3 regions of the Marinobacterium sp. MBR-111 genome follow, and region 3 is predicted to be linked to each of the others. Evidence: predicted binding sites of a transcription regulator. Region 3 holds the regulator's gene; each other region holds the start of a gene.
The links. Region 3 encodes sigma-54, which starts transcription at its own class of promoters, with help from an activator protein. Its sites were predicted from a motif close to TGGCACNNNNNTTGCTNT; they were not measured.

Region 1 (7,400 bases), on a different contig from region 3:
GCTGGAACGGCAGACCGTGATACTGCAGGTCCCTGACCACATCCTTCAGGTCTGACCACACATAGTGCGGCAGCATGAAACGATCGTGCAGTTCAGTTCCCCAGCGTACCAGTGGCTTGTGGTAGGGCTGTTTCCAGAAGCGAGCGACCAGCGCGCGCAGTAGCAGAGTCTGGACCAGCGACATCTGTGGATGCGGCGGCATTTCAAAACCGCGGAACTCCAGAATGCCCTGACGACCCGATACCGAGCCGGCTGCATACAGCTTGTCGATGCAGAACTCGGAGCGGTGCGTGTTGCCGGTGATGTCCACCAGCAAATTGCGCATCAACCGGTCTACCAGCCAGGGCTGTTCTACCAGACCATCCGGCATCTGCTGGAACGCGATCTCCAGCTCGTAAAGTGCTTCGTCACGGCCTTCATCCACACGGGGCGCCTGACTGGTCGGGCCGATGAACATGCCCGAGAACAGATACGACAGGCTGGGATGATGCTGCCAATAGGTTACCAGCGAGCGCAGCAGGTCAGGCCGGCGCAGCAACGGGCTGTCGGCGGGTGTCACCCCGCCCAGTGTGACGTGGTTGCCGCCACCGGTACCGCCGTGGCGACCATCCAGCATGAATTTTTCGGTGCCCAGTCGGGCCAGGCGTGCCTCTTCGTACAGAGCGGTCGTGTTGTCCACCAGCTCCTGCCAGCTGCTGGCCGGGTGGATATTCACCTCGATAACGCCGGGGTCAGGTGTGACCAGCAGTTTTTGCAGGCGGGGATCACGCGGTGGCTCATAGCCCTCGATGACCACCGGCAGCTTGAGTTCGGCCGCGGTGTGTTCGATATGGTTGATCAGGTCTACGTAATGTTCCAGATGACTGATCGGTGGCAGGAACAGGTGCAGACGTCCCTCGCGGGCTTCAATGCACAGTGCCGTGCGTAGAACATCGGTCCAGACCCTCGGTGTCTCGCTGTCGCTTTCCTGATCGGCCGGGATATCCATCATCTGGCGGCTGTCAGCCGGGTTGGGCTGTGCCGCCGACGTCATGTCGGCAAAAGGACGATAGCCGGGCAGCGGAGCCTTTTCGGCAAAGGGGTCTGCATCGGGCTCAAAGTAAAGTTCGTCTTCTGCCGCCGTTGGCAGGCTGCCCAGCGGTAGACGGAACCCCAGCGGAGAGTCTCCCGGAATCAGGGTCAGCTGTTCGCTGCGCAGCGGCCAGGGTGTTGAGCGCCAGCGTTGAGTGCTGTAATTCCAGCCCAGCGGCAGCACCATACCAGTGGGCGTGTCCAGACCACGACTTAGCAGGCGTGCCAGACGCTTACGTTCCATGTCGTCCTTGAGGTCGAACGTTTTCGGGTCCACGTTAGCGGGCAGTTGTTGCTCTTGCCACAGATAGTAGAGGCTGTCTTCGAACGCCTCGACCAGATAGCGCGAGGGTAGCCCCAGATTGCGACACAGGGTGTGCATGAAGCGGCGTGCCTCATCCAGCCCGTGGCCATAATCCCGGTCAACGCGTGCCAGCAACTCGGTGTCGTGCCACAGAGGCTCTCCATCCGTGCGCCAGAAACAGCCCAGCGCCCAGCGCGGGACCTCCTCACCGGGGTACCACTTGCCCTGTCCGTAGTGCAACAGACCGTTGGGCGCGAAACGGCGGCGCAGCCGCAGCAGCAGATCCTTGGCCAGGCTGAGCTTGTCATCACCCAGCGCTTCAATGTTCCACTGTGCCGAATCCATGTCGTCAATGGATACGAAGGTCGGCTCGCCCCCCATGGTCAGGCGAACATCACCGGCCTCCAGCTCCCGGTCGATCATCTGGCCCAACGCGTCAATGGCCGCCCACTGGTCATCGCTGTAGGGTTTGGTGACACGGGGATCTTCGTGAATACGGGTGACCCTGTTGCTGTAGCTGAACTCCACTTCACAGGTGTCAGACGCGCCGGTCATCGGTGCGGCTGACTCGGGAGATGGGGTACAGGCCAGTGGTATGTGCCCTTCACCCGCGAACAGCCCTGAAGTTGGATCGAGACCAACCCAGCCCGCACCGGGGATAAAGACCTCGCACCAGGCGTGCAGGTCGGTAAAGTCCTGTGCGGCGCCCGAGGGGCCATCCAGTGCCTCCTGATCCTGCTTCAGCTGCACCAGATAACCCGAGGCAAAGCGGGCGGCCAGTCCCAGCTGGCGCAGTATCTGTACCATCAGCCAGCTGGTATCGCGGCAGGAGCCCTTCTTGAGCGTCAGAGTTTCTTCCGGTGTCTGTACGCCAGGCTCAAGGCGGATGCCGTAGTCGATCTCCTGCTCCAGCCGCTGGTTCAGGCTGACCAGGAAATTGATGATGGACGTCTTTTCACGTGATACTGATTTAACCCATTTACTCAACAGAGGTCCGTTTTCTGTCACTTCCAGATAGGGCTGAAGCTCTTTTTCTAGTGCCTTGTCGTAACTGAACGGATAGTGTTCGGCATACTCTTCAACAAAGAAATCGAATGGGTTGATCACGGTCATGTCCGCAATCACCTCGACCTCAACCTTCAGTGACGTCGTTTTCTCCGGGAAGACCAGGCGAGCGATATGGTTTCCGAACGGGTCCTGTTGCCAGTTGATGAAGTGCGTTTCCGGCTCGATGCGCAGCGTATAGCCGTGAATATGGGTACGGCTGTGCGGGGCCGGGCGCAGCCTCAGTTGATGCGGTGACAGGCTCACCGGACGATCAAAGCGGTATTCGGTAACGTGGTTGATCGCTATGCGTATGGTCACGATAAGGGCCTCTGTGCAGACTCAGGCAGGAAACCAGGTCTGGGAAATCCGGTTGCTGAGCTGGCAGAGCTGTATCTGCAGATCGTTAAGAAAGCTGCGAAACGCCGGGCCCAGATCTGCCTCGGTTGTGATCGGATAGACGCTGGGATTGATCTCACGAATCAATTCCACCACGTGATGCCCCTGCGGCAGTTTGCCGGCGGAAATCTCCAGTTGGGTCAGACAGGCCTCGACACTACGCGGAAAGTGCGCATCTTCCAGCAGGTAACAGGCCACATCCGGGCCGGTGACCGACATGCGAACGCTGCGGCGGTAGCTCATATAGGCGCTGGCGGAGCGCAGTACGTTACCCCAGACCACCTGACGCAGGTTGACGCTGGCATCGCCGTTGGCCGCGATCAGGGCCGCGGCACCGGCATCCAGAATGCGCGTGGTCATATCGGATCGCTCCAGATCACGCCCCAGCTTGACGAACTGCCAAGGTGCGTCGTGGCTCATGGTGCCGGACAGCATGCCGAACAGCATCTGACAGCGACTGACGACTTGGTCGAGAAATTCGTAGCGTTTGCTGCGATTGATGCCCAGACGGATGTTGTTCTGGGCATACAGGTAGAGCTCGTTGATCTGTTCCCAGCTTTCCACCGGCAGTACATCGCGGCTGGTGCGGATGTTCTCACGCAACATACGCAGCGCCGACAGCATTGAGCTGGGGTTGGTATCGTCGGCCAGAATGAACTTGACCACGTTGTGCTCGTCACGAATGCGGTAGCGCTCACTGAAGAGATCACTGGCACTGTTGAGCTCGACCAAGGAATACCAGCTGATATCGACCTCTCGTGGCAAATCGAACAGCAGCTTGTCATAGACACTGACCAGGCGGGCCGTGTTTTCAACACGCTCCAGATAGCGGGCGGCCCAGTAAAGACGTTCGGCAACTTTTGACAGCATGGCTTATTCCTCCCCCCCATCGACAATCCAGGTATCCTTGCTTCCCCCGCCCTGAGAGGAGTTCACCACTAGTGAGCCCTTCTTCATGGCGACGCGGGTCAGTCCTCCGGTGGTGACGTAGGTGTCGCGTCCCTGCAGGATGAAAGGGCGCAGATCCAGATGACGCGGTTCCAGACTGCCGTTATCGACCAGCGTGGGGGCGGTTGAAAGCGCCAGAGTGGGCTGTGCGATGTAGTTGCGTGGGTTGTCCTGAATCAGTTTGGCGAACTGGGCCTGTTCCTTCTTGGTGGAGTGAGGCCCCACCAGCATGCCGTAGCCACCGGACTCATTGGCGGGCTTGACTACCAGCTTGTCCAGATTCTCCAGCACGTAGGCACGATGCTCTGGGTCGTCACACAGGAAGGTTTCAACATTCTTGATGATGGGTTCTTCGTTGAGGTAATAGCGGATGATCTCGGGCACGTAGGCGTACACAACCTTGTCATCGGCCACGCCGGCACCGGGCGCATTGGCCAGGGCGACCTTGCCTTTCTGCCAGGCGCGCATCAAACCGGGAACGCCCAGTACGGAGTCCTTGTTGAACACGGACGGGTCCAGAAACAGATCATCGATACGGCGATAGATGACATCTACCTGCTCAGGGCCGCTGATCGTTTTCATATAGACACAATCATCGTCACCGACCATCAGGTCTGACCCTTCTACCAGCTCGATTCCCATTTGCTGGGCAAGGAATGCGTGCTCGAAGTAGGCCGAGTTGAAGATGCCGGGGGTCAACACCACGATGACGGGCTTGCGGACATCCCGGGGCGACAGGGACGCCAACATGTCGAACAGGCTGGCACAGTAACCGTCGATGGGCAGGATATCGTCCTTTTCGAACAATTCGGGCAGGACGCGTTTGGTGATGGCGCGATTCTCCAGCATGTAAGACACGCCGGATGGCACGCGCAGGTTGTCTTCCAGCACGTAGAACTCGCCGTCACCGTCACGCACCAGATCGGTACCGCAGATATGCGCCCACACACCAAGTGGTGGTGTGATACCGATGCACTCGGGGCGGAAGTTGCGCGATTCGGTGATGATCTCGGCTGGGATGATGCCGTCCTTCAGGACCTGCTGTTCATGGTAGAGATCATTGATGAAGAGATTCAGTGCCTTGAGGCGTTGTTCCAGCCCGGCGGCGGTGGTACGCCACTGTTTGGCCGAAATGGTGCGGGGCACGATGTCGAACGGCCAGGCACGGTCGATGTTGCCTTCCTCGGTATAGACCGTGAAGCTGACACCCATCTCCTGAATGGTGGCCTCTGCCATCTGGCGGCGCGATTCGATCTCTTCAGGAGGAAGGGACTCAAGGTAGTGGATCAGTTGCCGTGCAGGGGGGCGAATGCTGCCATTTCGGCCTACCAGTTCATCAAAGTACCCGTTCGGGTCATACGATTTCCAATCCATCGTCATAGCCTGACCTGCCTATCATGCAGAAGCGACGCACTCTGATGGTGCTGATGCGTGCGCGGTATGTGCACCTTTGGTGCTCTTTCGGCATGGAGCGTCAGCCGTGCCCTGTAAAAGTGCAGCTGGCGATCTGTTAGCCGTTGCCTATGAGGCATACAGCAATTAACAGGCCAAAAGCGACAGTGTGTGACGAAGGTTGCAGGAAAGGGACCGCCTGCGGCAGGCAAAGGCGGTCTGCAGAGGGTCAGTGACCGAAATGGTCTGCGTCGAGCATATCCGGATCATCGTGACCGAGGCTGTTCAAGCTGGACATCTCTTCGGTCGTCAGGCTGAAGTCAAAAATGTTCAGATTGTCGGCCATGCGCTGCGGATTGGATGACTTGGTTGTGGTAGCAAAGCCCTGCTGAACTGCCCAGCGCAGCACGATCTGGGCGGGTGTCCGCTGGTGTTGCTCCGCGATGGCAAGAATGACGGGGTCTGCCAACATGGCATTGCCACAGCCCAGCGGGCGCCAGGACTCAGTGACGATACCGTGGCGCTGGTGCAGCGCAATCAGGTCATCACGACGATGATAGGGGTCAAGCTGGATCTGGTTCAGGTGTGGTTTCAGACCCAGATCCAGCAGTCGTTGCAGGTGAGCCGGCTTGAAGTTGGAGGTGCCGATGGCACGCACCAGTCCACGGTCCAGCAGGTTTACCAGTCCCAGATAAGCTTCTACGAAACGGTCCTGATCCGGGTTGGGCCAATGGATCAGCAGCAGGTCGATATAGTCCAGCTCCAGCCGTTTCAGACTCGCTTCGCAGGCGTCTTTGGCGCCCTCAAAGCCGTGCCACTCGCGGTTGAACTTGGTGGTTACGAACACCTGATCACGCGGCACAGAAGCGTTGCGAATGCCCTGACCTACACCACGCTCGTTCTGGTAGTTCTCGGCAGTGTCGATCAGGCGGTAGCCCAGCTCCAGTGCGGTGGTAACCGTTTCGGCGGCTTCGGCATCGTTCATCGGCCAAGTGCCGAGGCCCAGCTGGGGCATCTCGACACCGTTGGCCAGTGTCAGGGTCGGGGCCAGGGTTATGCTCATCTGCAACGCTCCAATGTTGTTCAGGGTGAATTGAGGTTTGATGTTACTACGCCGGTGGTTGGCGGCACTAGCCGTGTACTGAAACCGCGCAATCCACCGCTCAATAAATTCAGCCTGTCACGGCTTGATACGATAACCAGTGCGGAAGATCCACCAGACCGCTGTCAGGCAGATCAGCAGGAACATCAGCGTCATACCCAGACTCATGCCCATATGCACGTCGGCGACGCCGTAAAAGGCCCAGCGGAAACCGTTGATCAGGTAGACCACAGGATTGAACAGGGTCAGTGTTTGCCAGGGTTCGGGCAGCATGTTGATTGAGTAAAAGGCGCCACCGAGGAACGTCAGCGGTGTGATCACCATCAGTGGGATCACCTGCAGCTGCTGAAAGTCGTTGGCCCAGATGCCGATGATGAAGCCGAACAGGCTGAAAGTCAGGGCGGTCAGCAGCAGGAAGGCGAGCATCCAGAAAGGATGGGCGATGCTGTAGTCGACGAACAATCGCGCCGTGAGCAGAATCAGGGTGCCGATGATCAGCGATTTGGTCGCCGCGGCACCGACATAGCCGGTGATGATTTCAAGCGGTGATACCGGTGCCGACAGCACCTCGTAGATTGTACCGGAGAACTTGGGGAAGAAGATGCCGAAGGAAGCGTTGGAGATGCTCTCGCTCAGCAGTGACAGCATCAGCAGGCCAGGGATGATGAAAGCGCCGTAGCTGACGCCGTCGATCTCGCCCATGCGCGAGCCGATGGCCGTGCCAAAGACGATGAAATACAGTGAGGTGGACAGCACCGGGGAGATGACGCTCTGCATCAGCGTGCGTCGGGTGCGGTTCATCTCAAACTTGTAGATGGCGCGTATGCCGTTGAAATTCATTGGGCTTGCTCCGGTCGGTGGACGAGGCTGACGAAGATCTCTTCCAGTGAACTCTGCTGCGACTGCAGATCCTTGAGATCGATACCCTCGGCACTGAGGTTGCGCAGCAGCTCGGCGATGCCGCTGGTTTCATGATGGGCATCGAAGGTATAGGTCAGTTGGCTGCCGTCTTCGCTCAGAGTCAGGTTGAAAGCATGCAACCCCTCGGGCAGCGCCGCCAAAGGCGTCTGCAGATACAGGTGCAGCTGTTTCTGCCCCAGCTGCTGCATCAGCGTCTCCTTTTCCTCGACCAACATCAGT
Region 2 (7,400 bases), on a different contig from region 3:
GCATCAAGACCAAACCCTTGAAGTTTTTTATTGTTTTTACTGACAATAAAGCCTTCTTTATCCAGCTCAAATGCGCCAGCACGTGTATAAGATATGTTACCGCTATTATCTTTCAGCTGAAAAAAGCCCGATCCGTTTATGGCAAGATCAAGGTTACTATTTGTAAACTCAATAGTACCCCCACTGAAGTCCTGGGCTATATCACTCACAGTAACACCAGACCCCGGCGTATTACTCGACCCAGCACCCACAACTGCTGTTGCATATATATCACCAAACTCAGTTCGGGAGCCTTTAAACCCGACGGTGCTCGCATTAGCAATGTTATTACCGGCTACATCCAGCATTGTGGTGGATGCCTTCAGGCCAGTGACGGCCGTATTAAAACCTGCCATTTTTGTTACCTCACTTAACCGAGCTGCTTCACTTCATTCATATCGATGGCACCAATGGCGGTATTGACTTTCATACCAATCCCATTTTGCCCCAAAGTGACGCTGTTGATATTGAACCCCATATAGGTCGCTACTTCTTCGTATTCACCATCGGCGCTGCTGGCTGCTTCAGCTACAATACGATAGTTTCCAGCCGGTACATTCTCGCCTGCCTGCCAAACAAAGTTATGATCCCCAGGGGGCTGCGCGCCCATACTGACACGGTCGACGCGCTTACCACTGCCATCATAAATAGAGATGCGTATGTCGCTGGAGCTGACATCAGTGCTCACGAGACCATCAACCAGCCCCCCCTGCTGGGGCAGCTGAGCAATGTCTGTATTCACAAACGCACGCTGACCCACCATGGATGAGGCCTGCAGCGCCGCCTGACTGCTGATCAGTGTACTGCTCATGGTTTCCATGGTTTTGGAAAGGTTTTGAATACTTTCCACATTGCTCAGGGTAGATATCTGCTGCATAAAGTCACTGGTATCGGCAGGACTTGTTGGATCCTGGTTTTGCAACTGTGCAATCAACAGCTTCATGAACATTTGACGGTCTTCAGAAACAGAGTCAGTCGCCGTGGATTGAGACTGGTTCTTCTGATTGATCTGATCGTAGATGTTGTTACTGCCGACGCCGTTTACATTGCTCATGGCGCTATCCTCTTACTGACCTTATTGCCCCAGCGTCAATGTACGCTGCAGCATCTGTTTGGCCGTATTCATAATATCGGCGTTGATCTGGAAGGAGCGTGAGGCCGAAATCATGTCGGCCATCTCTTCCACCACGTTTACATTCGGGTACCAGATATAGCCGTTTTCATCGGCCATCGGGTGATTCGGTTCATATGCCATGCGCAGAGGCGAGTCGCTTTCAATGATCTCTTTTACGTCTACGCCCTGACCTGGCACCAACGTTTGCAGGTGATCGGGCAGGTGTTCGATCTGCGTTTCTTTCAGCGCGAATACCGGCTTGCGGGCGCGGTAGGTTTCCGCTTCGCTGGAACTGATGCTCTCCGCATTGGCCATGTTACTGGCGGTGGTGTTAAGCCGCACTGTTTGCGCTGTCATGGCGGAGCCCGCGATGTTGAAAACGTTACTCAACGACATGTTTATTCACCCTTGATTGCACGTGTCAGCCCCTGGAACTTGCTGTTCAGAAACTGAAAGGACGCTTGATAACGGAGCGCATTGTCTGTGTAGCGAGCCATCTCTTCCTGGGTCTCTACCGTATTGCCATCTACTGACGGCTGGTTCGGAATACGGAACATCAGGTCAGCCGCGGCATCCGGTGACAAAAACTCGGATTGATGACCGGATGCCGTTTTCTTCAACGACAGATTGGCGCCAGCGGTTTCACCTTCGAGCACGGCACTAAAATCCAGATCACGGGCCTTGTAGTTGGGCGTATCCGCATTGGCAATATTGTTGGCCAGCACCTCAGCCCGTCGCGCTCTGAGTATCAGGGCGTTTTCATGAATCCCCAGTGCTGAGTCAAAGTTGATCGCCATTGCCGCTTATCCGTTACAGGTTGCTATATCTGTAATTAAGCAAGCAACGTGCCAGTAGCGAAAAAAACCCGTGATGGGTGGCTTTGGGAAAGTTCGGACAGTTTCAGGGAGGCAATATACAGCGGCAAGCGGCAAGGCTGTACCGCTACAAATAGTGCCGAGCGGCAAAGGGCGGCAAGACTGCCGCTCAGTTTTCAGATTGCCTGGTAGATAATACCGGGGCGGCAGTGGATCATTTTATACAAGTCAGACAGGCCTGAGAGAGACTCGGAAGCACCCAGCAGCAGATACCCCCCCGGGCGCAGCTGCTTGTGCATTTTGCGCAGGATTTCGAGTTTTACATCTGACGAGAAGTAGATCAGCACATTGCGGCAAAAAATCAGATCAAACTGCCCCAGTGAACTGTAAGGCCCAAGCAGGTTGAGGCTTTGAAAGCGCACCCGGCTCTTGATGTGGGGTTTGATACCCCAGCTGCCGGTGGGTGATGACTCAAAGTAGCGGTGCAGCCGCTCCTGAGACAGACCACGCCCCAACGCCAGCATTTCATATTCACCCCGTCGTGCCTGATCCAGCACCGTGGTGGAAATATCAGTCGCCAGTATTTCTTCGCCGGACGAAAAAGCCCCGGCATGACTCTGTTTGAACTCGTCAATCACCATACTGATGGAGTACGGCTCTTGCCCGGTGGAGCAGGCCGCAGACCAGATTCGCAGCTTCTGAAAGCGACTTTTCTCATGCAGCTCAGGCAGAAGCTTATTACGCAATATTTCGTAGGGATGAATATCACGAAACCAGAGGGTTTCGTTGGTGGTCATGGCGTCAATTACCTGCTCTTTCAGGCTGTTGCCACCCGCTCTGCCAAGACGTGCCACCAGCTCACTGAGGCTTGAACACCCTTGCTGCTGCATGATCTTGCCCAAGCGGCTTTGGACCAGGTACTGCTTGTGTTCAGCCAGCAGAATGCCGCAGCTTTTTTCAAGAAAGCTGCTGAACTCACGGAATTCCGCTGGTGTAATACTAAAGCTGCTGCTCACCCGGAGACGCTCCCCGTCAGCCTTGTTCGACCTGACGGATACGGTTGACTACCACTCCGGCCAGATCGTTCGGGTTGAATTTGGCCAGGAAACCGTCGGCCCCTACCTTTTTCACCATCGATACATTGAAACCGCCACTCAGTGAAGTGTGTAGCACCACATGCAGTTTAGACATGCGCTGGTCTTCACGGATCATGGAGGTCAGGGTGTAGCCGTCCATTTCAGGCATTTCGATATCAGAAATCACCATCAGGAAAAAGCTTTCAACATCCACCCCTTTTTCGACCAACCCTTTCAACAGATCAAGCGCCTGACGCCCATTGTTGGCAATCGAAACCTTCACGCCAAGGTCTTCCAGGCTGCGCTGCATCTGATTGCGCGCCACGGCCGAATCATCGACGATCAGAACGTGGCGCTGGCGCGCGCGGGCGCGATCATCCTGAGTCGCTACTTCATCGCTGACATCAGTGGACATCGGGTACAGGTCCGCGAGGATCTGTTCTACATCCAGAATCTCAACCAGCTTGCCTTCGTACTCGAAAACAGCCGTCAGGTAGTTCTCGTTACCGATCTCTTTCGGCGGGGCCATGATCTGGTCCCACTGAGTATTCAGGATACGGTCAACCTTGCGCACCATGAAGGCAAGCGTACGGCGGTTATACTCGGCCACAATCAGGAAGGTTTTGGGCAGATCCTCTTCCGGGATCGGCCTGCGACCAATCGCTTCAGACAGATCAAGTACCGGGATGGTTTCGCCGCGGATATGCGCCATCCCCTTGATTGCACTGGTCTGGCGCGGCACTTCAGTCAGATCCGGACACTGCAGCACTTCTCGTACCTTGAATACGTTAATGCCGTAGCGCTGATTGGTTTCCAGCCCGAAAAGCAACAGTTCAAGACGGTTCTGACCGACCATCTGCGTGCGCAGGTTTACAGTATCCAGGATCCCTGACATGATTTAACCAACCCCGAGGTCGCTAACAATGAGTTTCGCCCGGCTTCGAAAGCCAGGACACCCGCGTGAATAATATCAATTTAACACCAGTTGCCACTGTTTTTGCCATAGTCTGCATCCTGATGCTGCCTTTTTCGGCCTATGCAGATGATACCGCAGCACGGATCAACTTGCAGGTGACTGAAGCCATTAAACAACACTTGTTGTCTAAAGTACCAGACAGCCGGGTCGAGGTCAGCCTGAACCCGGTAAATCAGCACCTGCAACTCGCACCCTGTGAAGCTCCCGTTCATGTAACACTGCCCTTCCACAGTGGTGAGCGCATCACCGCAAAAGCCAGTTGCAGCACACCACGCTGGAGCCTTTTTGTCACCGGCCGAGTTAAGCAGTATAAAGCGATTGTGGTCGCTGCAACGCCAATCGTCAAAGGCAGCCGTATAAGCGCCGGGAAATTGCAGCTGCGGGAGCGCGATATTGCCAGTTTGTCAGGTGATTATTTTTACCGTCAGCAGGATGTCGTCGGAAGTCAGGCCCGCATCAGTATCAGCGCCGACACTCCGATCACCCCCCGCATGCTGACTCAGGCAAACGCCGTCAGCCGAGGCGATCCGGTGATAATCGAGGCATCCCGAGGCGGCGCTGTCATCCGTACCGAAGGGACTGCACGCGAAGACGGACGTATTGGCGACATAATCGATGTCATCAACAATCGCTCAGAGCGACAAATCCGTGCACGTGTAGAAGGCGGCGGTTTGGTTCGCGTTCCATGATCTCCGGTTAGCAGCCACTGGCCTGTTCCGCTATACTGCCGATTAATTCACTAATGTAAAAAACCTTAAAGTTTTACTCAGGGCGACCGATACCCTTGCATAGAACTGATTGCGAGGTAATTTAAAATGGCTATCGATTTTCCCGGCCTGTCTCCCGCCCAGTCGGCAGGCAACCGAGGTAAAGTCAGTGAGCAGCAGACCCAGGCCACCGGCAACAACACCGGAAACAAGCCTGCAGACAATACACCTGCTCGGAGCGACGACACTGTACGTATCAGTGATACAGCGCAAGCGCTGCAGCGCTCTGTGGGCGAAAACAGCGGAAACGCAGATGTGGACAGCGACCGTGTCGCTCAGATCAAGGCAGCCATCGAAGATGGCTCCTACAAGATCGATAATGAGCGTATCGCCGACCGTATGCTGCAGCTTGACAGTTTACTCGGCTGATAACTGATGACTGACCAGCCCGTCAAGGATATCAGTATCCAGTTTGGCGCCCTGATCGACCAAGGCACTGCACTATTGTCACAGCTGCAGACACTGCTCGACACAGAACTAACTGCGCTTGAGACACGCGATCTTGAACATCTCAAACAAAGCAACCAACAGAAACAGGAATGCCTGCTGGGACTTGATCGCAACATTCGTGAGCGCAATGATCTGCTGACAAAGCTTCAGGTTGAAACCAACCGCGATGCTGTCATTGTCTTCATCCGTACCCTGCCCGCGCCCGCCAGCGAATTGCTGGAGCAGGCGTGGCAGCGCCTGGAACAGTCACTGGAACAGGTACGCGTGCTAAATCAGCGCAACGAGCAGACGTTGGTACGCAGTAAACAAAATACTGACCAACTGCTGGCATTACTGCAGGGGCATGCCCAAGGCAACTCCATTTATGACCAGAAAGGTGACAAGGGTCGCTACGAAGGTCAACGCAGGCTGGGTAAAGCCTAGAAAATTTGGACTGCTGGCGGTAGAATCCACAGCCTTGAAATGCCTCAGTAGCTCAGTTGTATAGAGCAGCCCCCTCCTAAGGGGCAGGTCGCAGGTTAGAGTCCTGCCTGGGGCACCAATTAAATCAATCAGTTACGTAATTTAAACCGCTCTAGATTGATCAAAAAACCACCAAAAAGCAAAAGTGCACCAAGGTGCGCACCAAGGTTTGGTCCTTGCTTAGCAATGCAGACCTTTTTCTCTTCATGCTCCGTTATCGGTCGATAACACAGCTTTATTCAGAATATTTTGTAAGTGCGTGCCACTTCTGAGCATTCATCTCTTGACAGCTTTAGCAACAACTTCAGTCCAGTCTTATCTTTGATCCTCCTCTACAATCTCCAGCGGCACTTAGCTAACATGACTACTTAAGGATCACTAGCATAGAAGGGAGAGATACGGTGCTGGACTTTGGTAAGCTAAATACAGGACTAAGTACAAATCAGACGGACCCACGAAAAATTTTCACAACGTTGAAGCGTGACGCCCGCTTCAAGCGCCCGTTAGATGAGCAGGCGGATGTCCTAGATGAATGGTACTCACGCAGAACAGCCAAAGATTTGACCATTAAAATGAACACTGGAGGAGGCAAAACAGTAGTAGGACTTCTCTGCCTTCAAAGCTCACTCAATGAGAATATCAAACCCGCCGTATACATTACTCCTGACAATTTCCTGGTCGAACAAGTTTGTAAGGAAGCGAAAGCGTTAGGAGTCTGCACAACTGTTAACGAGAAAGATCCTGACTTCATAGCTGGCCGCTCCATTTTGGTAGCCAATGTCCACAAGCTCTTCAATGGTCGTTCCGTATTTGGTGTCGCCGAACAAAAAATACCAATTGGAAGCATCGTAATAGATGATGCACATGCTTGCCTTGGCGTCGTCTACGAACAGTTCTGTATCCAATCGACCACCGGCAGTCCAGTCTATGACGGGCTCCTTGAAATATTCGAAGAGGAGCTTAAATCACAGTCTCCATCAGGTTTACTTGATATTAAAGCTCACGACCCAAGTATTGTCATGACAGTTCCGTACTGGGCTTGGCAAGCTCGCCAAGATGATGTTGTCAGGCTATTACATACGAACAGGAACGAAGACGAACTGAAATGGAACTGGCCATTACTTAACGAATGTATTCCGCTCTGTACTTGTTTTTTTGGGGGAAGCCGGCTAGAAATTGTCCCACGATTTATTCCAATAGACAGAATACCAGCTTTTGCATCCGCTAAACGGCGAATCCATATGACGGCAACACTTGCCGATGACACCATTCTGGTAAGTCATTTCAAAGCTCTCTCTGCTGAAGTTGGTCAACCAATTCGTCCAAAAGGCGGCGGCGACATTGGAGATCGGATGATCTTGGCTCCGCAAGAGATAAATCCTGACTACACACCAGAGGATGTCCGAACACTCGTCTCTGACATTGCCAATGAGCGCAATGTAGTAGTGATAGTCCCGTCCCACAAAAAGGCAACCTTTTGGGAGGGTGTTGCCAGCCAAACTTTAAATAAAGACACCATTCGCAACGGGGTTGACCGCCTAAAGAAAGAGCATGTTGGCCTAACCGTACTAATAAACAAGTATGACGGTATCGACCTTCCTGGCACTGCCTGCGAACTTCTTGTCATTGATGGGCTTCCAGAAGTTTACGGTTTAAGCGAGCGCCTTGAAATGCAACTTCTCGATGGTACTAAAAGGCAAC
Region 3 (7,400 bases):
AAGCGTTCACGCCAGCGCTCCAGCTCATGAAACAGCTGGTTGTGGGCTGCCGTAGCGGAGTCGAAGCGGTCAACCACTTCGCGGATTGCGTCCGCGTCCGCTGTACGCATCAGTTTGCCAATGAATTGCAGGTGGCGTCGCTTGGCTCCATTGGCCTTTATGCGACTGTATTCATCCAGTGCGGCACGCAGGCGGTCATCAATCGGCAGTTTCTCTCGCTGGTCCGGGCGCAGTTCAGTCATCCGCTGACCCAAATTCTGTAGCTCATCTGCATCACGTTTGAGCTGGGACTTGCTTGGCGGCAGCTGTTCTTCGTCATCATGCTGCAGGTGGTCAAAATCGCTCATAACAGTTTCCATCAGGCAAAAAACAGGGTCGCCAGTCCCAGAAAGGCGAAAAAGCCCACCACGTCAGTGATGGTTGTCAGCAGGACGCCTCCGGCCAGCGCAGGGTCTATACCCATTGATTTTAATATCGTTGGCAGCAGGGTGCCGGCCATGGCGCCGGCAATCAGGTTGATTACCAATGCCATGGCGATCACGATACCAACCGTCATGTCCTGAAACCAGAGTACAGCCACTACGGCAACGACCAATGCCCAAAGCATCCCGTTCAACAGCCCTACCACCAGCTCTCGGTTGAACAGCCAGCCGATATTGGAGCGCTCGATATGCCCCAGGGCCTGACCGCGGATCACCAGTGTCAGTGTCTGGCTGCCGGCGATGCCCCCCATAGAGGCAACAATCGGCATCAGTACGGCCAGCGCGACAACTTTATCAATCGTGGCCTCAAAAAGACCGATGACCGCGGATGCCGCAAAGGCGGTTATCAGGTTGATACCAAGCCAGACTGCACGCCGGCGGGTGGTTTTCATGATCGGCGCAAAGGTATCTTCGTCGTCATCAAGGCCGGCCATGCTCATCAGTGAGTGATCAGCATCTTCGCGGATGACATCGACTACGTCATCAATGGTGATACGGCCCAGCAGGCGGCCCTCTTCATTGACTACTGGGGCCGAGATCAGGTCCAGTTGTTCGAACAGGCGGGCGACGCTTTCATCCGGCATGTCGGCCGGAATCGGCTCTACATCGGTTTGCATGATTTCACGCACCAGTACGCCGGGATCTGCCGTGAGCAAGCGGGTCAGTGGCAGTACACCAATGTAGGAGTCCTTGCGGCTCACAACGAACAGGGTGTCAGTCATTTCCGGGATATCTTTGTGGCGGCGCAAATAGCGCAGTACCGTTTCCACATTGATGTCGGGTCTGATAGTCACTGTATCCGTGTTCATCAGACCGCCGGCGGTATCCTCCGGGTACGCCAGTACTTCCTCGACCCGCTCACGATTCTGCTGGTCCATGATCTGCAGCAGCTCCTTCATGACCCGTTCGGGCAGCTGCTGCAGGATGTCAGCCATGTCGTCCGTTTCCAGCGACTCGGTAATGGCGAGTACTTCTGAAGCCTCCATGCGGCTCAGGATTTCGGTCTGGGCATCGTCCCCCAGGTACTGCAATACCTCACCTTCCAGCTCCTGGTTGAGCAGGTTCCACAGAATCTGGCGCTCGCGAGGAGGTGTCTTTTCCAGCAGGTGCGCCACTTCAACCGGCTTTAGCCCCTTGTTGAGCATGAACCTCAATTGCTGCAGTTCACCGACCTCAAGCGCGGCGCTCAATGCTTCCAGGTTGGATTTGGTTTCCTGCTGACTCATGGCGGATCTCGATCGGAGGTGGGCGCTTGTCCGGAGAAAGGGGGAGCGCGATCTTATTCGGGCTCGTCAAAGCGATTGTTGATCAATGCGGTGATGGCATCAAGCGCCTCAGGGGCATCATCCCCTTCAGCGACAAGCGCGATTTCAGTACCTTTGCTGGCGGCCAGCATCATCACGGACATGATGCTCTTGCCATCCACTTCGCGGCCATCCTTGTTGATGCGGATGTTGGCATTGAACTGATTGGCCAGCGTGACCAGCTTGGCAGCGGCGCGGGCGTGCAGGCCCAGCTTGTTGATAATGGTCAGTCGCGTTTCAATCATGGTGTGGTCCTGCGGCAGGCTGACTCAGTTCTCGGTGTAGCACCTGCACATTATCCATATGCCCGCGGAAATAACCAGCCAGTTGCTCGGCAATATAGACCGAGCGGTGTTGGCCTCCGGTGCAGCCAATTCCGATTGTGATGTAGCTGCGGTTATTGGCCTGGAACTGAGGCAGCCACTTGCTTACGAAGGCCTGTATGTCGTTCACCATCTCGGTGACCTCGGGCGACTGGCGCAGAAACTCGATCACCTCGGTGTCGAGGCCGGTATGACGGCGCAATTCAGGGACCCAGTAGGGATTGGGCAAGGCCCGTACATCGAAGGTGAAATCGGCATCGAGCGGTACGCCATGCTTGAAGCCAAATGACTCAAACTGCAGTGACAGAACCTGTTCACTGCGCCCGGCAACACGCAGTTTGACTTCGTCACGCAGCTCATAAAGTGATAGCCGCGTAGTATCGATGCGCAGATCAGCGAGATTGGCGATGGGCTCGAGCAGGCTGCGTTCGGTTCGAATTGCTTGCTGCAGGCTCTGTTGTTTATCGGTGAGTGGGTGACGCCGCCGGGTTGCGTTATAGCGTCGCAGCAGAGTAGCTTCACCAGCATCAAGAAACAGGGTTTCGGTGCTCAGCTTGGACTGTTCACGCAGAGTGCACATCACACTGGGGAACTGTTTCAGGTTGCTCAGAAGGTTGCGAGCATCAATGCTGACGGCAATTTCTCGATTAGGGTTTTCCTCAGCCAGCATCAGTCGGATCAGCTCGGGCAGAAGCAGGGCCGGCAGGTTGTCGATGCAGTAGAAACCGACATCTTCCAGTGCCTGCAGGGCGGTGCTTTTGCCTGAGCCGGAGCGGCCGCTGATGACGACCAGTCGCATGTCAGGCGCCTCTGCAGAGAGTTTGGACGCGATCCAGCAGGCTTGAGGAATCTTCGCAGCTGCGCAGTGATTCACGGGTGCTGGAGTCGTTGAACAGCTCTGCCAACCCTGCCAGTGTCTGCAGGTGCTCTTCAGCGCCGTCTTCGGGAACCAGCAGGAAGCAGATCAGGTCGACTGGACGGTTGTCGATGGCATCGAAGTCAATCGGGCTGGACAGCGTCATCAGTAATCCGATGGCTGTTGTAACACCTGGAATTCTGCAATGAGGAATGGCAACGCCTTCACCGATACCGGTGCTGCCAAGGCGTTCTCGGTTGATCAGGCCGCTGAAGATATCTTCAGCGGCCATGCCGTCCAGCTGCTCGGCGATAGTCTGGCTGGCGAGCTCAAGCGCTCGCTTTTTGCTGACCACATCGACGTGGCAGAGTGTACGGGATGAGGTCAGCAGTTCTGATAGTTGCATGTCGTGACGTGCTGCTACCGGTTATTTGTGGGATTTGAGTTTTTCTTTGTGCTTGATGATCTGGCGGTCAAGCTTGTCCACCATGCCATCAATTGCAGCATACATGTCATCATGCTCATGCGCTGCGAATACTTCACCGCCGGCCAGGTGGATATCGGCTTCGGCCTTCTGGCGCAGCTTCTCGACACTGAGGGTGACCTGTACATTGGTGATGTTATCGAAGTGGCGTTCCAGTCGGTCGAACTTGGTACGTACATATTCGTTCAGGGCGTCAGTCAGTTCGACGTGATGGCCAGTGATGTTGATCTGCATAGGTTTTCTCCTCGTCATAAAGCACGTTCTTCCGGCGTGCCTGTAGTCTCATTAAACCAGACGCTTGCGCTCATTAGAAGGCGGAATGTTCATCGCTTCACGATATTTTGCCACTGTGCGTCTGGCTACGTTAAATCCTTGCTCTTTCAGCAGGTCGGCTATCTTGTTATCACTGAGTGGTTTTGCGGTATTCTCCGCGCTGATCAGCTTCTTGATCAAGGCACGAATGGCGGTAGAGGAGGCAGCGCCTCCGTCTGACGTGCTCACATGGCTGGAGAAAAAATACTTCAGCTCGAAGATGCCTCGGGGCGTATGCATGTATTTCTGGGTAGTGACACGGGAAATGGTTGATTCGTGCATCTCTACGGCTTCAGCGATGTCATGCAGAACCATCGGCTTCATACCCTCTTCACCTTCCTCGAAAAAATCGATCTGGCGGGCCACGATCTCGGTGGCGACCTTGAGCAGGGTTTCGTTGCGACTCAGCAGGCTCTTCAGAAACCAGCGCGCTTCCTGTAGATGGTTTTTCAGATAGGTGTTGTCAGCGCTGTTGTCGGCCCGTCTTATAAGATCAGCATAGTCGGTATTGATACGCAGCTTGGGGGATGCCTCTGAGTTGAGGCTTACATTCCACTGCCCCCGCACCTTGCGCACCACGACGTCGGGTATAACGTACTCTGACTGTTCACTGCTGATGCTGGTGCCCGGTTTTGGATTAAGCGACTGGATCAGACTGATGATCTGTTGCAGGGCCTCTTCCTTCAGGCGCATGCGGCGCATCAAGGTACGATAGTCATGATTGCCGAGCAGACCCAGGTGATCGCGTACCAGGCGTAATGCCTCTTTCAGCATCGGAGTGTTTTCAGGCAGCTGGCGCAGCTGTATCTGCAGACATTCGCTCAGGTCTCGTGCGCAGACACCGGGCGGGTCAAACTGTTGCAGGCGGTGCAGTACCGTTTCAATCTCTTCAGGCTCGGCATCTGCAAACAGCTGGGGTTCGCTCCGGGTGAAGTGTTCCAGAACTTCATCTACGTCCGTGCGTAGATAGCCATCCGGATCGACAGCATCGATAAGGGCCATGGCGACCATACGGTCAGGGTCACTCATGGGGGTCAGGTTGAGCTGCCACAGCAGGTGATCCTGAAGGCTGTCTTCGGCCGAATCGTTATCACCGGGTTCCCAGTCATCATCACGGGCAGGACCGGGTGTACTCTGGTGCTGGAAGGTATCATCCCAGTTGCTGTCGGTGGACAGCTCACGAGGGATTTCATCATTCCAGCGCTCTTCCAGTGCGTTTTCGTCCCAGCTGTCCTCGTCAGCGGTGTCGTTAGAGAGGCTGTCGGCAGAGGCGTCGTGACGATCATCACGGGCTTCAGTCTGGGTCTCTTCGGCGCTGTCCAGTTCCTCCTCGACTTCCAGCAGTGGGTTGCTCTCCAGGGCTTCCTGGATCTCCTGCTGCAGGTCCAGCGTTGACAGTTGCAGCAGACGTATTGCTTGTTGCAACTGGGGTGTCATCGTCAGATGCTGGCCGATCTTGAGTTGTAACGATTGCTTCATATCAGAGCTGCCAGGTGGACGGAGTGGATGTACATGATTGACGACTCAGGATCAAAGGGAAAACTGCTCGCCCAGATAGGCACGGCGAACCTGTTCGTTAGCCAGGATCTCGGCCGGTGTGCCCTGTGCGAGTATCCCCCCTTCACTTACGATATATGCTCGTTCGCAGATGTCGAGTGTCTCGCGCACGTTATGATCGGTGATCAGAATGCCAATGCCGCGAGACTGTAGGTGGCGAATGGTTTGTTTGATATCGCTGACCGAGATTGGATCAACGCCGGCAAAGGGTTCGTCCAGCAGGATAAAGTCAGGCTCGGTTGCCAAGGCCCGTGCGATTTCAACACGTCGACGCTCTCCGCCAGACAGGGCCATACCCAGACTATTGCGCAGGTGAGTAATGTGGAACTCTTCCAGCAGCTGCTCCAGCAATGCCTTACGATCCGAGGTGTTCAGCTCCTTGCGAGTTTCCAGAATGGCCATCAGGTTGTCATGTACGCTCAGCTTCCGAAACACCGAAGCTTCCTGAGGCAGATAGCCGATACCGCGGCGAGCGCGCTCATGCATGGGCAGGCGGGTAACGTCGTCCTGGTGCAGTCGGATTTGTCCCCGGTCGGCGTGGATAAGCCCCACGATCATATAAAAGCAGGTGGTCTTGCCGGCACCGTTGGGTCCCAGCAGACCAACGATCTGGCCCGTTTCCATCTGCAGGGATACATCCTGTACCACCTGGCGCCCCTTGTAGCTTTTGGCAAGGTGCAAGGCTTCCAGTGTCGCCATCAGTTGGTCCCCGTCGGCTTGGGCTGAATCACCATTTTGACCCGTTCGCCGCCCTCGCGGTCGCTGCCGAAAGCGTTCACCACCGCACGCGCCATATTGTAAACGATCCGCTCTCCGGTGAAGGTATCCTTGGACTGATCGACGCGTGCATTTTCGGTGATGGTAACCTCTTGTTGCTTGACCCGGTACTCCATCCTTTCACCGTAGGCCTTGGTCAGGGGCTGATCGGCAGATGGCTGCTGCTGAAATCTGGCCGGCTTGCCGGTGGAGATAATGCGGTCAATGCTGCCGTCAGCTGCACGGTGCAGTTCAACGCGCTCACCACGAATTTCCATGCTGCCCTGAATTATTTCCACATCGCCTGTGTATACGGTGATACCGGTACGCTCATTCATGCTGGCGCGGTCAGCCGAGACGTTGATTGGCTGATTGCGATCCTCGGGCAGTGCCTGCACGCTGGCGGACAGGCTCAGCAGCAGGGTGGTCAGCAACACAGGGCGGTTAATTCGCATGGTATGTACCTTTTACCTCGGACAGCAGCTCAACCCGCTGTTCGTCAAAAAAGACCTCCATGCCTTGGCTTTCCATATGGTCCAGGCCGCGTATTACCCTGACTGGCAGGTCTGTGTGGGCATAGTCGCGTGGAGGGTAGAGTGTCAGTCGCTCGGTCAGCATCTCGCTGGCACTGCCTGAAGGCGGATTATCATGAAGCTGTACATCCCCTGCAAGTACTATGCGTTCCTGTGAGTCGGGCATACGGCCTTCCTGTGCCAAAATACGGAACTCACCACTCTGCTCGCGGGGTATTAGGGTGGTTGGGTTGTCCAGCAGCATCTCACCTGGCTCAGGGTAGTGGCGCATCAGAGGAGAACTCAGTGCCTGTGCCATTTCGCCGCTTTGGTTCCAGCGCGTGATCCGGGCCTCGCGGACGAAAAAGTCGATCCGAGCGGCACCCTTGTCCAGTAAAGGCTCGTCGTTCAGCCGGGTAGAGGCAAACCCCCACCAGAGCAGGGGCACCAGCAGCAGGATCAAGGCGATGGAGAGTCTCAGTCGACTTTGCAGCATTCAGCGGTACTCGTCGTAGATGGCGCTGAGTTTACCCTGTGCGGCCAGAATCAACTCGCAAAACTCCCGTGCGGCTCCCTTGCCTCCAGCGGCACTGCTGCACCAATCCGCCTCTTTGCGCACCAGTGGGTGACCGTTGGGTACACAGGCGCCAAAGGCGCAGGCGCGAATGGCGGCAAGGTCGGGCAGGTCGTCTCCGATATAGGCGGTATCGGCGGCGCTGTGTCGACTGGTTTGCCACAGTTCATCCAGTGCGACCAGTTTGTCTTCTCGTCCCTGGCGCAGATAGGTGATGCCCAACGCTTCAGCTCGCTGCTC

Region 1: a site for sigma-54 is predicted at 5,299-5,316, ahead of ABIE61_RS07915 (circularly permuted type 2 ATP-grasp protein). Genes of this name have one in related genera too.
Region 2: a site for sigma-54 is predicted at 1,987-2,004, ahead of flgB (flagellar basal body rod protein FlgB). Genes of this name have one in related genera too.

What each region holds. Positions count from the first base shown of each region.
Region 1 is NZ_JBEPQA010000008.1:57,281-64,680, forward strand. Features, by position in the region: gene ABIE61_RS07905 (transglutaminase family protein) at 1-2,740, opposite strand, end outside; gene ABIE61_RS07910 (alpha-E domain-containing protein) at 2,762-3,688, opposite strand; gene ABIE61_RS07915 (circularly permuted type 2 ATP-grasp protein) at 3,692-5,146, opposite strand; gene ABIE61_RS07920 (aldo/keto reductase) at 5,388-6,221, opposite strand; gene ABIE61_RS07925 (ABC transporter permease) at 6,339-7,100, opposite strand; gene ABIE61_RS07930 (ABC transporter ATP-binding protein) at 7,097-7,400, opposite strand, start outside.
Region 2 is NZ_JBEPQA010000021.1:66,214-73,613, forward strand. Features, by position in the region: gene ABIE61_RS14125 (flagellar hook-basal body complex protein) at 1-395, opposite strand, end outside; gene ABIE61_RS14130 (flagellar hook capping FlgD N-terminal domain-containing protein) at 410-1,093, opposite strand; gene flgC (flagellar basal body rod protein FlgC) at 1,115-1,549, opposite strand; gene flgB (flagellar basal body rod protein FlgB) at 1,552-1,950, opposite strand; gene ABIE61_RS14145 (CheR family methyltransferase) at 2,145-2,984, opposite strand; gene ABIE61_RS14150 (chemotaxis protein CheV) at 3,001-3,939, opposite strand; gene flgA (flagellar basal body P-ring formation chaperone FlgA) at 4,005-4,709, shown strand; gene flgM (flagellar biosynthesis anti-sigma factor FlgM) at 4,836-5,156, shown strand; gene ABIE61_RS14165 (flagella synthesis protein FlgN) at 5,163-5,660, shown strand; tRNA gene ABIE61_RS14170 (tRNA-Arg) at 5,702-5,778, shown strand; gene ABIE61_RS14175 (helicase C-terminal domain-containing protein) at 6,101-7,400, shown strand, end outside.
Region 3 is NZ_JBEPQA010000013.1:34,361-41,760, forward strand. Features, by position in the region: gene yjgA (ribosome biogenesis factor YjgA) at 1-347, opposite strand, end outside; gene mgtE (magnesium transporter) at 359-1,708, opposite strand; gene ABIE61_RS10620 (HPr family phosphocarrier protein) at 1,762-2,031, opposite strand; gene rapZ (RNase adapter RapZ) at 2,024-2,908, opposite strand; gene ABIE61_RS10630 (PTS sugar transporter subunit IIA) at 2,910-3,371, opposite strand; gene hpf (ribosome hibernation promoting factor) at 3,393-3,683, opposite strand; gene ABIE61_RS10640 (RNA polymerase factor sigma-54) at 3,735-5,240, opposite strand; gene lptB (LPS export ABC transporter ATP-binding protein) at 5,292-6,017, opposite strand; gene lptA (lipopolysaccharide transport periplasmic protein LptA) at 6,017-6,529, opposite strand; gene lptC (LPS export ABC transporter periplasmic protein LptC) at 6,519-7,082, opposite strand; gene ABIE61_RS10660 (KdsC family phosphatase) at 7,083-7,400, opposite strand, start outside.